2 regions of the Devosia beringensis genome follow, and region 1 is predicted to be linked to the other one. Evidence: predicted binding sites of a transcription regulator. Region 1 holds the regulator's gene; the other holds the start of a gene.
The links. The regulator LexA, encoded in region 1, represses DNA repair genes until DNA is damaged. The targets are predictions, from matches to a motif close to TGTTCNNNNTGTGTTCNG.

Region 1 (5,904 bases):
GATGCTCGTAGGAGCTCTTGGAGCTCACCAGCTTGTGGGTGAAGGGGTCGACATAGAAATGGCCCTGGCCGGGGCCATCAATGCCATAGGCCCAGAACAGGCCGGTATTGAACCACTGGGGCGAGTTCGGCGCGACGCGCTGGCTGGCCAGCATGAAGGCGAGTTCGTCAAAGAAGGTTTTTGCATCTTCTTCAGAGTCAAAATAACCGCCCTTCCAGCCCCAATAGGTCCAGGTGCCGGCCAGGCGATCGAAGACCTGGCGGCTGTCCATTTCCGAACCGTAGCGCTCATTCTCGGGCAGCTTGGCGAGCGCAGCTTCGTCAGGGACGGAGCGCCACAGCCAGGATGGGACGGAATTTTCCTCGACCTTCTTGAGCGCCTTGGCGACGCCGGCCTTGCGGAAATATTTCTGGGCAATGATATCGGCCGCCACCTGACTCCAGGAAGCGGGCACGGCAATGTCTTCGAGCTTGAAAACGACAGAGCCATCGGGATTGCGAATCTCGCTGGTGGCCGAGCGGAATTGCAGACCGGCATAGCGGTCCTGATTGGCAGTCGTGAACCGGCGTTCAATGCGCATAGTCGTCTTAGTCCCCAATGTAACGGGCAGATGCCCGCGAGCCGAAAAACCCGGCTTCAAACCCAAATCTGTTTTGACGCGTCACCAACCGAGCCCGTGGCCGGGCTCGACAAACATGCCTGTGCCCCCGAATGGCGCCGGTCTGATGCCAGCGCTCCGAGCAGGGGACTTGGCCCCCGGCAGTCGGTGCTGCGGGCCTGGATCAAAACATCTGCCGATTCAAACCACGCGTCAACGCAAGAAATCACAAGGTCTAGTGGTGCGATGGGTCACCGGGACAACCACTAGTAGGCTCAATATGTGGATAGCGGGGACAAAGTGCAAGATTTTCCGGCTCTTGCCCGGCTCTATTTACCCATCAAGCAGTGTCACATGAGGGCCCGATATGTGAGGCCAGAAAGCCGCGCTAAAGCGCCGTGATTCCTCATGCTTCCGGCCTCTGTCATCAGGCGGTCATAACTGGTTAACCATAGCTCAAAAACCCAGAATCAGGCGACCGCAAATCCTGTCAAGCGCAGAAAATTCGCCGAAAAATTGTCGGCGAGGGACACACCAGCGCTTGTGGCTGCCCCCGCGCGCGGCCACCCAGATGCAGTATGCAGGGCAGGGGCGCGCCTGGTGCATTGCCGGGCGGCAAAAGCGGCACCAGAAGGTCAATTTGGCGCGCCGAAAAGCCCGCCCGAGACTAGGCCGCGTGTCGAACCCATGGTACACCCGGCCCAACGCAAAGCTCCGACGGCGGAATCGACAAGTGGCAAAATCGGGTATCAAGCAGTTCCTGAGTGAAATCTTCTCCTGGTGGGGTGGTCAGACCTGGGGCACCCGCCTGTGGATCTGGCGCTTCGGCGACTATGTCGGCAGCGACGAGTTCGGCAACCAGTACTATCAGGACAAGAAAGCCGACCGGCGCTATGTAACCTATGCCGGTCCAGCCGACGCCTCCACCATCGGCAATGGCTGGCATGGCTGGATGCATCACCGCACCGACGTGGTCCCCACCAAGGCCAATTACGTGGCCAAGAGCTGGGAACTGCCGCACCAGGAAAACCTGACCGGTACGGCGGAAGCCTATCGCCCCGATGGCAGCCTGCTCAACAAGGGCGAGCGCCCGCGCGTCACCGGGGACTATGACGCCTGGTCGCCTGAATAGAGCGGGCGCCTTGCGCCATCTCACCTTTATCCTGCGCCGTGCCGCGGCGCTGCTCGCGCTGACGGCATTGGCTAGTGCCGGCCATATCGGTTCGGCCATGGCGCAGCCGATTGCCAATCCGGTTGCGGCCTTTGCCGGGCTCGACAAGATCACCGGCCGCATCACCCGCTTTGATGTCTATATTGACGAGACGGTGTTGTTCGGCGCGCTCGAGATCACCCCGCGCGCCTGCTACAGCCACCCCGTCACCGAAGCGCAGCGCGTGTCGGCCTTTCTCGAGGTCGACCAGCGCAGTCTGACCGGCACGTCCAAGCGCATCTTTACCGGCTGGATGTTTGCCGACAGCCCGGCGCTCAATGCCGTGGACCACGCCGTCTATGATGTGTGGCTGGTGGAGTGCAAGACCAGCACCGATATCCCGCCGCCCGACGCGCGCGACTGATCGCCGCTCGCTCTTCCGAGCCTGTCGAATCCCACTCCTGCTGATCGTCGTCCTCACACTGCCACGCCCCAGCGTGCGGGAGCGGCAGAAGACTGTCGCAGCAGAAGTGAGAGGAGCCCATCGTGCTGACCACCCCGATCATCCAAGACCAGGCCGCAAGGCCCTATGCCTATATCGATTTCACCGTCACCATGGCGGAGATGAAAAAGGCCGCCGATGAAGGCTTTCCGGCGCTGTTTGCCGGGCTGGCCAAGCTCGGCGTCGCGCCCATTGCGGCGCCGTTCTTCAACTATCGCCGCATCGACATGGCCAGGACGCTCGATATCGAGGTCGGCGTCCCGGTCGACCGGGTCGCGGCGCCGGACGGCGCGATCAAGTTCGGCGAATTGCCGGCAGGCAAATATGCGGCCATGACCCATACCGGTCATTATGACGGACTCTATGACGCCACCGCCATGCTGATCGGCTGGGCCAAGGAGCGCGGCATTGCCTGGGATGTGGTGGAAAAAGGCGATGGCGACCATTTCGCCTGTCGCCTCGAAATCTACGAAACCGACCCGTCGGCCGAACCGGACCCGGCAAAATGGGAGACAAGGCTGCTGTTCAAGACGGCTGGGTAGGGCGGTCAAACCAGCCCTCAGGCATGCCTTACCCCGGCGCCGCGCTCAAATGCTCATGCACGATCTGCCAAGCCTGAGCGCGGCACTGCAGCACCGTCGTGCCCCTGCCGCTGCCAGATGCGGCCCGGCCATTGATCGTGGCGGTCCAACAAAAGCGGTAGATGCACGCGGCGGCCCGGTCATCCCGGGCCAACCAATGCAGATCTTCCAGCCAATAGCTTTCGTCACGCAGAACCGCCCAAACCGATTCAAAGGCCTGGGCAATCGCCGTTATGCCGGCATGCGATCCGTCGTTGAACCAGAACACCGCGTCCGGGGCAATCAACGGCAGCAAGACCTCGAACCGGTGCTCGTTGATCAGCGACCCGTAGCGTTCCATGACGCCTTCGGGGCCGATCGCTGCCATCAGTACTTGCGCAACAAGCCGACCAGGCGACCCTGGATCTTGACCCGGTCGGGCGGGAAGATGCGGGTCTCATAGGCCGGGTTGGCGGCTTCGAGCGCCACGGTATTACCCTTGCGACGCAAGCGCTTGAGGGTGGCTTCTTCATCATCCACGAGAGCCACGATGATCTCGCCGGTGCTGGCCGCGTCCTGCTTCTTAATCAAGACGGTGTCGCCATCGAAAATACCGGCATCGATCATCGAATCGCCGCGCACTTCGAGCGCGTAATGCTCGCCGCTGCCCAACATTTCGGGCGGGACCATGATGGTGTGAGAATGGTTCTGGATCGCTTCGATGGGCGTACCGGCCGCGATACGGCCCATGACCGGAATGGCGATCGGCCTGGCATAGTCCTCGGCCGCTGATATGCGCGAAGGGGGGCTGGCTACCTTGCCCAGATTGCCCTCGATCACCGAAGGCTCGAAGCGCGCCTTGCGGCCGCCCAGCGAGGGGTTCATGGAATCGGGGAGCTTGAGCACTTCGAGCGCCCGGGCCCGGTTGGGCAGGCGACGGATAAAGCCGCGCTCCTCGAGGGCGGTGATCAGGCGATGGATGCCCGATTTGGAGGCCAGATCCAGCGCATCCTTCATCTCGTCGAAGGAGGGCGGAATGCCGCTTTCCTTCATCCGTTCGTGGATGAACATCAACAGCTCGTGTTGTTTGCGCGTGAGCATGGGCCCCTCGGGATTAGAATCGGAACATAGACAGAACGACTATAGGTGTTCCGGTTGTGTTCTGCAAGTCATCCGTTCCACGCCTGTATTGCAGGGATATCCGGGCGGCAGTTGTGAGGTGTGACTGCGCATTGCTTCGCGGCAGGGCGCCGATCCAGCGGCCAGTATTGTATTAACAGAGCATTGACAGACTGTGTTCTGTTGTCGGCATATGGGAGGTGAATACGGCAAGTCTATCGCGGGGGCGAGATTGAACTTTGGCATTGTAAACTTTGGTCGGGCCGTGGTCTTTGCGCCGCCAGTCGAGACGGGCTGGCACTTCGACAATGCGGGGACCATTGCCGGAACTGGCAACGCAGCTGACATCGCCGTTGCCGACATGGACGGCGATGGCGATCTGGACGCTGTCGTCGCCACAGGTGGCGCGGTAGTACTGACCAATGACGGCACGGGCGCGTTCACTGCTGGCGCCTCCCTGTACGCCAATTCGATCAGTGTGGCGCTTGCCGATCTGGACGGCGATGGCGACATGGATGCGGTGTTCAGCAGCCCCCACAATCCCGGCACGATCTGGCTCAATGACGGCATGGGCAATCTCACCCAAGGTGCGCTGCTGATTGAGGAGGACAGCGGCTACAGCGTCGAGGTCGGCGATTTCGACGGCGATGGCGATGTCGATATCCTATCGGTGGGCGATAGTCATACGCGGCTGTTCAGCAATGATGGAACTGGTGCCTTTATTCAGGGCTGGGAGGCGCCGATTTCCGGTGCGCGCCACGCCGTCGTGGCCGACTTCGACGGGGACGGAGACCTCGATTTCGTGACGAGCCACTCGTCCAACAGCAAACTCATTTATGTCAACGACGGCTCCGGCTCATTTGTGAGCCAGATTGCCTTTGCTGACGCGGAGGACATGACAAACCTCTTTGATGCTGGGGCCGCAGGCGACGTCGATGGTGACGGGGATATCGATATCGCCACGCGCGTACGCAACGGCAGTGGCGACCGGATATTTCTAAATGATGGATCGGGCAGCTTTACCGATAGCGGGCAGCGCCTGGCGCAAGGCCCCGGCCGCCTTGAACTCGCCGACTTTGATGCAGACGGTGATCTCGACCTTATTTCAGCGGCCTGGGCGGCGTATCCCACCGTGGTCCTTGAAAATAGCGGTAACGGTGTCTTCGTGGAGGTGCAGCGTTTTGCCGGGGCGACTTTTGGCACTGGCGTTGCCAGTGGCGATTTCGACGGCGATGGCGATATCGATGTACTGGTCGGCTCGCTGGCGCAGGGCGAAAGCCATGTTCCTCCAGTGACCCTATTACGCAACGAGCCCGGCGACCCGTCCACAGTCGACCTGACGCGGCCGGTGCCGGCGTTTTCGGCGCAGGGCATGAGCCTGGTCCTGCCGGCCAGCCTGTTCGCCGCTTTGCCGGACGCGACGGTGTTCACCGCCGACATCTATGGCAATCCGCTGCCGGAATGGCTGAATTTTGATCCGGCGACACTGACGCTGTCCTTCGACGGGGGCGCGGCCGACCCCGGCACCTTGCTGCTGCAGGTGACCGTGACGGCGCAGGCGCCCGGCGGCGGCAGCATCGCGGTCGATGTGCCGCTGATCATTCTGGACGGCGTGGAGATTGCCGGCGGCGGTCCGCTTGATGACGTGCTGTCGGGCGCGTTCTTCGGCGACTTCCTCGATGGACAAGGCGGCAATGACACGCTGTCGGGCCGCAATGGCGGCGACCTCATCGAAGGTGGTGATGGCGATGACCTCATCTTCGGTGGCAATGGTGACGACGTCCTGCTGGGCGAAAATGGCAATGACACGATCCGCGGCGGCAACGGCTTCAACCTGATGGCCGGCGAGGCCGGCGACGACATGATCTATGGAGGCCGCGACCTGGACCGGCTGGCCGGCGGCGCCGGCAATGACCTGGTGGTCGGGGGGCAGGGCGACGACCTGCTGACGGGCGATGACGGCGCCGATCTGCTG
Region 2 (5,904 bases), 280 kb from region 1:
GCGGCACGATGGCGTCGAAAGCCCCGGCATTGGCCAGCGTTTCGAGCGTCCGCTTGGAGAGCACGCGCGGATCGACGCGACGGGCAAAGTCGCCCAGATCCTTGAACGGGGTATCGCCACGCACCTCGACGATATGCTCGGCCACCTGCCGGCCGACGCCCTTGACGGCGCAGAGACCGTAGAGGATCTGCTTGTCCTTGACAGAGAACACCACCTGCGAGCCGTTGACGCAGGGCGGCACCAGCGCGATCTTGTTGCGCTTGGCCTCGCTGCGGAATTCCGCCAGCTTGTCGGTATTGCCCATATCCAGCGTCATCGACGCGGCCAGGAATTCATGCGGGTAATGCGCCTTGAGATAGGCCGTCTGATAGGAGACGAGCGCATAGGTCGCCGCATGGCTCTTGTTGAAGCCGTAATTGGCGAACTTGGCCAAGAGGTCAAAGATGGTGTCGGCCTGGCCCAGCTTGAGCCCGTGCCGGATGGCGCCCTCGCGGAAGCGCTCGCGCTGCGCATCCATCTCCGACTTGATCTTCTTGCCCATGGCGCGGCGCAGCATGTCGGCTTCGCCCAGCGAATAGCCGCTGAGGAGCTGGGCGATCTGCATCACCTGCTCCTGGTAGACGATAATGCCATAGGTCTCGTCGAGCACCTTGGAGAGGTCCTCGTGGGGATATTCCACATCCTCGCGCCCGTGCTTGCGGTCGCAGAACATCGGGATATTGTCCATCGGACCCGGCCGATAGAGCGCCACGATGGCGATGATGTCCTCGAACCGGTCCGGCTTCATGTCGAGCAGCGCCCGACGCATGCCGGCGCCCTCGACCTGGAACACGCCGAACGTGTCGCCCCGGGCATAGAGGTCGTAGGTCGGCTTGTCGTCGATCGGGATATCCTCGATGCGGAAGCTGCCGCCATCGAGGTTCACCATATTGACGGCATATTGCACCGTGGTCAGCGTCTTGAGGCCGAGGAAGTCGAACTTGACCAGGCCCGCCGCCTCGCTCCACTTCATGTTGTACTGGCAGACCGGCATGTCCGAGCGCGGATCGCGATAGAGCGGCGCCAGGTCATGCAGCGGTCGGTCGCCGATGATGATGCCGGCAGCGTGCGTGGAAGCGTGGCGGAACAGGCCCTCGAGATTTTTGGCAATGGCGACCAGGTCGGCCACCGTCTCATCCTCATCGGCCATGGCCTTGAATTCGGGCACTTCCTTCATCGTGCGTTCGATCGACCAGGGATCGGCCGGATTGGCCGGCACCATCTTGCAGATGCGGTCCACCTGGCCGTAGGGCATCTGCAGCACGCGACCGACGTCGCGCAGCACGGCGCGCGCCTGCAGCGTACCGAAGGTGATGATCTGGCTCACCTGCTCGGTGCCGTATTTCCGCTGCACATAGCGGATCACCTCTTCGCGCCGGTCCTGGCAGAAGTCGATGTCAAAGTCGGGCATCGAGACGCGTTCGGGATTGAGAAAGCGCTCGAACAAAAGGTTGTAAGCCAAGGGGTCGAGGTCGGTAATGGTGGTGGCATAGGCCACCAGCGAGCCGGCGCCCGAGCCACGGCCGGGGCCTACCGGAATGCCCTGCGCCTTGGACCAGCGGATGAAATCGGCGACGATGAGGAAATAGCCGGGAAACTGCATGGACTGGATGATGCCCAGCTCGAATTCCAGCCGCTCCCAATATTCTTGCTCGGTCTTGCCCGGCGCCGGCCCGGGATTGGCGAGCCGGTTGCGCAGCCCCTCCTCCGCCATGGCCCGCAAGGCATCGGCCTCGGCCGCCACCGCATCCTCTTCGCTGAGATCGGGCGCGGCGGCGAATTTGGGCAGGATCGGCTTGCGCGTCAGCGGACGGTAGGAAACGCGCCGGGCGATCTCGACGCTGGAGTCCAGCGCCTCGGGCAGGTCGGAGAACAGCGCCGCCATTTCAGCGCGGGTCTTGAAATAATACTGGTCGTTGAGCTTGCGCCGCTCGGTCTGGGCCAGCACGGTGCCGCCGGCAATCGCCAGCAGCGCATCATGCGCCTCGAATTCCTTGGCCGATTTGAAGAAGGGCTCATTGGTGGCCACCAGCGGAATGCCCTTGCGATAGGCATAGTCCACCAGCCGCGGCTCGACGGCGGCCTCCTGCACCCGGCCATGCCGCTGCAGCTCGATATAGAAGCGATCGCCGAACAGCTCGGCGAGCCGGTCGAGGCGACGAATGGCATTGCCGTCCTGCCCCTGGGCAAAGGCCATGTCCACCGCGCCCTCGGGCCCGCCGCTCAGGCAGATCAGGCCCTCGAGCTGCTCGCGGCTCAGCCAGTCGAGCTGGGCCCGCGCCGTGCCGCCATCGCCCTCGATATAGGATTTCGACACCAGCCGGGACAGATTGCCGAACCCGGTCTCGGTCTGGGCGATCAGCACCACGCTGGATTTGCCCGCCCAGGCGACATGGCCGCGCTCGCTGATGCGCTCTTCGCCGGCGGCAAAGTCGATGGCCAGTTCCACCCCGACCAGCGGCTGGATGCCCTTCTTGCTGGCTTTTTCGGAAAATTCCAGCGCGCCGAACAGATTGCCCGTATCGGCAATGCCCAGCGCCGGCTGCGCATCCGCATCGGCCAGCTTGAGGATGGTCTCAAGCTGCAGCGCGCCCTCAAGCAGGGAATAGGCGGAATGGACGTGAAGATGGATAAAACCGGGACCTGTCATGACATCCTTTATGACTGCCGCGGGAGCGCGATCAACCCGTCCCGACGCGGCAATCCACAAGTCAGCCCGCTTGCGCTTTTCCGGTGACGCACTGGACGCGCATGCCGGCACAAGCTGCAGCTGCAATAGCGTCAGGATCACACGAGTCGGGTGACGACATCCATCCAGGTCAGCGCGCCGATGGTGAAGGCGCCCAGCGTAACGAAGGCGGCGAAGTCCTTGATGAAGGTAAGCATCTGCATCTCCCGTGTTGCTATAATGTTCTTATATGTTCCAGCTTTGTTCTTGTCGAGTGTGTAGGACGGGAACAGCGGGGATTGCCGGCGACTGGTTAGCGGACTGTTAATATTTGCGCTGGCGCGCCACCCCTTGCCGCCGGCCGCGCCAAAGCTCAGTCTGGTACGGCGATCCCGCCCGAGACTCACCACCATGACACCGACGCCCCATCTCAGCCTGGGCCTGCTGCTCACCGCCTCGGCCGGCTTTGCCGACGTGGTCAGCTTCATCGAGCTGGGCGGCCACTTCACCTCCTTTGTCAGCGGCAATACGACCCAGCTCGGCGATGCACTGGCGCTGGGCACCTGGTCGGTGGCTCTGCTTACGGGGTCGCTGGTGAGCCTGTTCTTTGTCGGCAGCCTGGTCGGCTCGCTTTTGGGGCTGCTGGCGGGGCCGCGCTGGGGCTCGAGCCTGGTGACGGCTTTGGTGGTGCTGAGCTTCCTCGCCACGCTCATCGGCGCCGCTCTGGGCAGCCCGCCGCGCCAGTTCATGCTGTTCCTGGCCGCCGGTGCCGGCGCGCAGAACGCCATCCTGCCCTCGACCGGCTCGGTGCGGCTGGGCACCACCTTCGTCACCGGCACGCTGTTTGCCGCCGGCCAGGACCTCGCCCGGGCGCTGCGTGGCCTCGCCCCACCCTGGCGCTGGGCCCAGCATCTGCTGGTCTGGTTTTCATTGCTGCTGGGCGGCCTGCTCGGCGGCCTCGGCTATGCCGGCCTGGGTCTGAACGCCCTGCTGGTCCCCGGCGCCATCTATCTCGGCTTTCTCATCGCCTTCATCGCCCGCCGCCCGGCCAAGGTCATGGCCTGACGGAAAAAATACCCCGGCTGGTCGATCATCCGAATTCATCCAGGCGCGGTCGCTTGCCAACGGTGACGCTATCAATGTTCTCGACATTGAAGCCCATGATCAGTGACGGGATCATCATGAAGACAAGGCAGAAGACCGGCAGCCCGACGACGGTAATCACCTGCTGCAGCGCCACCAGGCCCAGGTCGCCGGCCAGAATGATCAACATTGCGGCGACCAGCCCCTCCATCACCCCCCAAAACACGCGCTGACGCACCGGACCGGGTTCGTCCGACCCGGTGCAGAGCATATCGACCACCAGCGATGCGGAGTCCGATGAGGTGGCGAAAAATATCGCTACCACCACCACAGCCAGTCCCTGAATGAAGGGAGCGAAGGGGAAATGCTCGAAGAAGGCAAACATCGCCAGGGGCACGGACTCGGCAACAGCGCGGCTGATTTCACCCGCTTGCGGCCCCATCTGCTCCCGGATCGCCAGGCCGATGCCATCGATCTGCAAGGCCTGCCACCCGAAGATGGCAAACCAGATCAGCGTGAACAGCGATGGCGCCAGCAGCACGCCTGCCACGAATTCGCGGATGGTCCTGCCCTTGGAGATGCGGGCGACAAACAGGCCGATAAACGGCGACCAGGTCACGGTCCAGGCCCAGTAAAACACCGTCCAGTCCCCCTGCCAGCCCCAAGGCTCATTGGTAGGGTTGATGTTGGCGAGCATGTCGTTCCAGAAGGCCAGGCGCGGCAGGTTGGACAGGTAGAGGCCGATGGTTTCGACAGTGCCGCGGAACAGGAACAGCGTCGATCCGGTCACCAGCACGAACACCATCAAGGCGACAGCCAGGCCGATATTGAGGTTGGACAGAAACTTCACGCCCTTGTCGAGGCCGGCGACAATCGAGACTACCGCTACCCCGGTCAGCACCGCCAGGATGCCGACGGTCAGCAGCACACTGTCGTCGACGCCGAACAGCGCGGACAGACCCGCGGCTATCTGGGATGACCCCAGCCCTAGCGAAACGGCAACCCCGAACAGCGTGCCCAGGATGGCGACGATGTCGATCGCCTTGCCAATCGGACCGTGGATGCCTTCCTTGAGTAAGGGATAGAACACCGAACTCACCCGGACGGGCAAATCATAGCGGTGGATGAAATAGCCGAAGGCCAGCCCTGGCAGGGTAAAGATCGTCCAGGTGTGCAAGGCGAGATGATAAAGCGCGATTGAAACGGCGTCGCGGGCTGCCTGCTCGGAATAGGGCACGACGCCGGGCAAGGGCGGATCGGCAAAGTGGCTGATCGGCTCGGCAACGCCCCAGAACATCAATACTGTTCCGATACCGCCGGCGAACAGCATGGCGAACCAGGAGAGATTTGAGTAATCCGGCGTGCTGTCGCGGCGCCCGAGCTTGATATGGCCATGCTTGCTCAGAGCGGCCCAGATCAAAAACCCCAGCCAGACATTGACGCCAAGGATGAAAAACCACCCCAGATTGGTGACGATCCACCTGCGTCCCACGGCAAAGGCCTCAGCGATGGGCTCTGGGAAGACAACCAGCAGCAGCACGAACAGCAAAGTGCACCCTGCCGAGACGAAAAAGATGACGGGATCGGTTCTGAGCCCCAGCCGCCGTGCAAGACTTTCCACAGACCTATCCAATCAATTGCCGATGCGGGAACAGCGCGGCGGTCACCGTCGCGCCATATTTCGGAACGCGGCCTCACGCCAGACGTTCCAGAATCAAGGCGCGGCTGAAGCTGTGGCCGGCATTGCAGCGGCCGGATGCTCACGTTCTGTGCGCGTTGCGGGGCCCGGGCGAAAGGAGACCAGATGGCGTTATTGGTGGGTTTTCTGCTCGTCGCCTTACTCGGCATTGGGCATCACTACGGCCTATTGGCTGTCAGAGCGCTCAAGCCAAGTTCGAAACATGAGCCCGCTGCTGCGATCCTCGTGACGTTTCTCGGTCTGCTGGCCCTGCACACGCTCGAAATTCTGGCTTTCGCCGTCGCGTATAAGGGCCTGCTTGTTTGGGGTGCCTTCGGCGATCTTGCCGGGAGCTTTGATGAGAGCTGGGATGGGCTGATCTACTTCTCCGGCACCAATTTTGCGACGCTTGGCTACACCCAGATAGAAACCACCG

Region 2: the regulator LexA is predicted to act here: its motif matches at 2,959-2,976, upstream of dnaE (DNA polymerase III subunit alpha).

What each region holds. Positions count from the first base shown of each region.
Region 1 is NZ_CP045422.1:3,845,778-3,851,681, forward strand. It holds gene GDR53_RS18695 (vitamin B12-dependent ribonucleotide reductase) at 1-580, opposite strand, end outside; gene GDR53_RS18700 (NADH:ubiquinone oxidoreductase subunit NDUFA12) at 1,332-1,730, shown strand; gene GDR53_RS18705 (DUF2155 domain-containing protein) at 1,741-2,172, shown strand; gene GDR53_RS18710 (GyrI-like domain-containing protein) at 2,295-2,792, shown strand; gene GDR53_RS18715 (YybH family protein) at 2,821-3,198, opposite strand; gene lexA (transcriptional repressor LexA) at 3,198-3,911, opposite strand; gene GDR53_RS18725 (FG-GAP-like repeat-containing protein) at 4,162-5,904, shown strand, end outside.
Region 2 is NZ_CP045422.1:3,568,597-3,574,500, reverse strand. It holds gene dnaE (DNA polymerase III subunit alpha) at 1-2,689, opposite strand, end outside; gene GDR53_RS17415 (YoaK family protein) at 3,119-3,772, shown strand; gene GDR53_RS17410 (BCCT family transporter) at 3,798-5,411, opposite strand; gene GDR53_RS17405 (hypothetical protein) at 5,595-5,904, shown strand, end outside.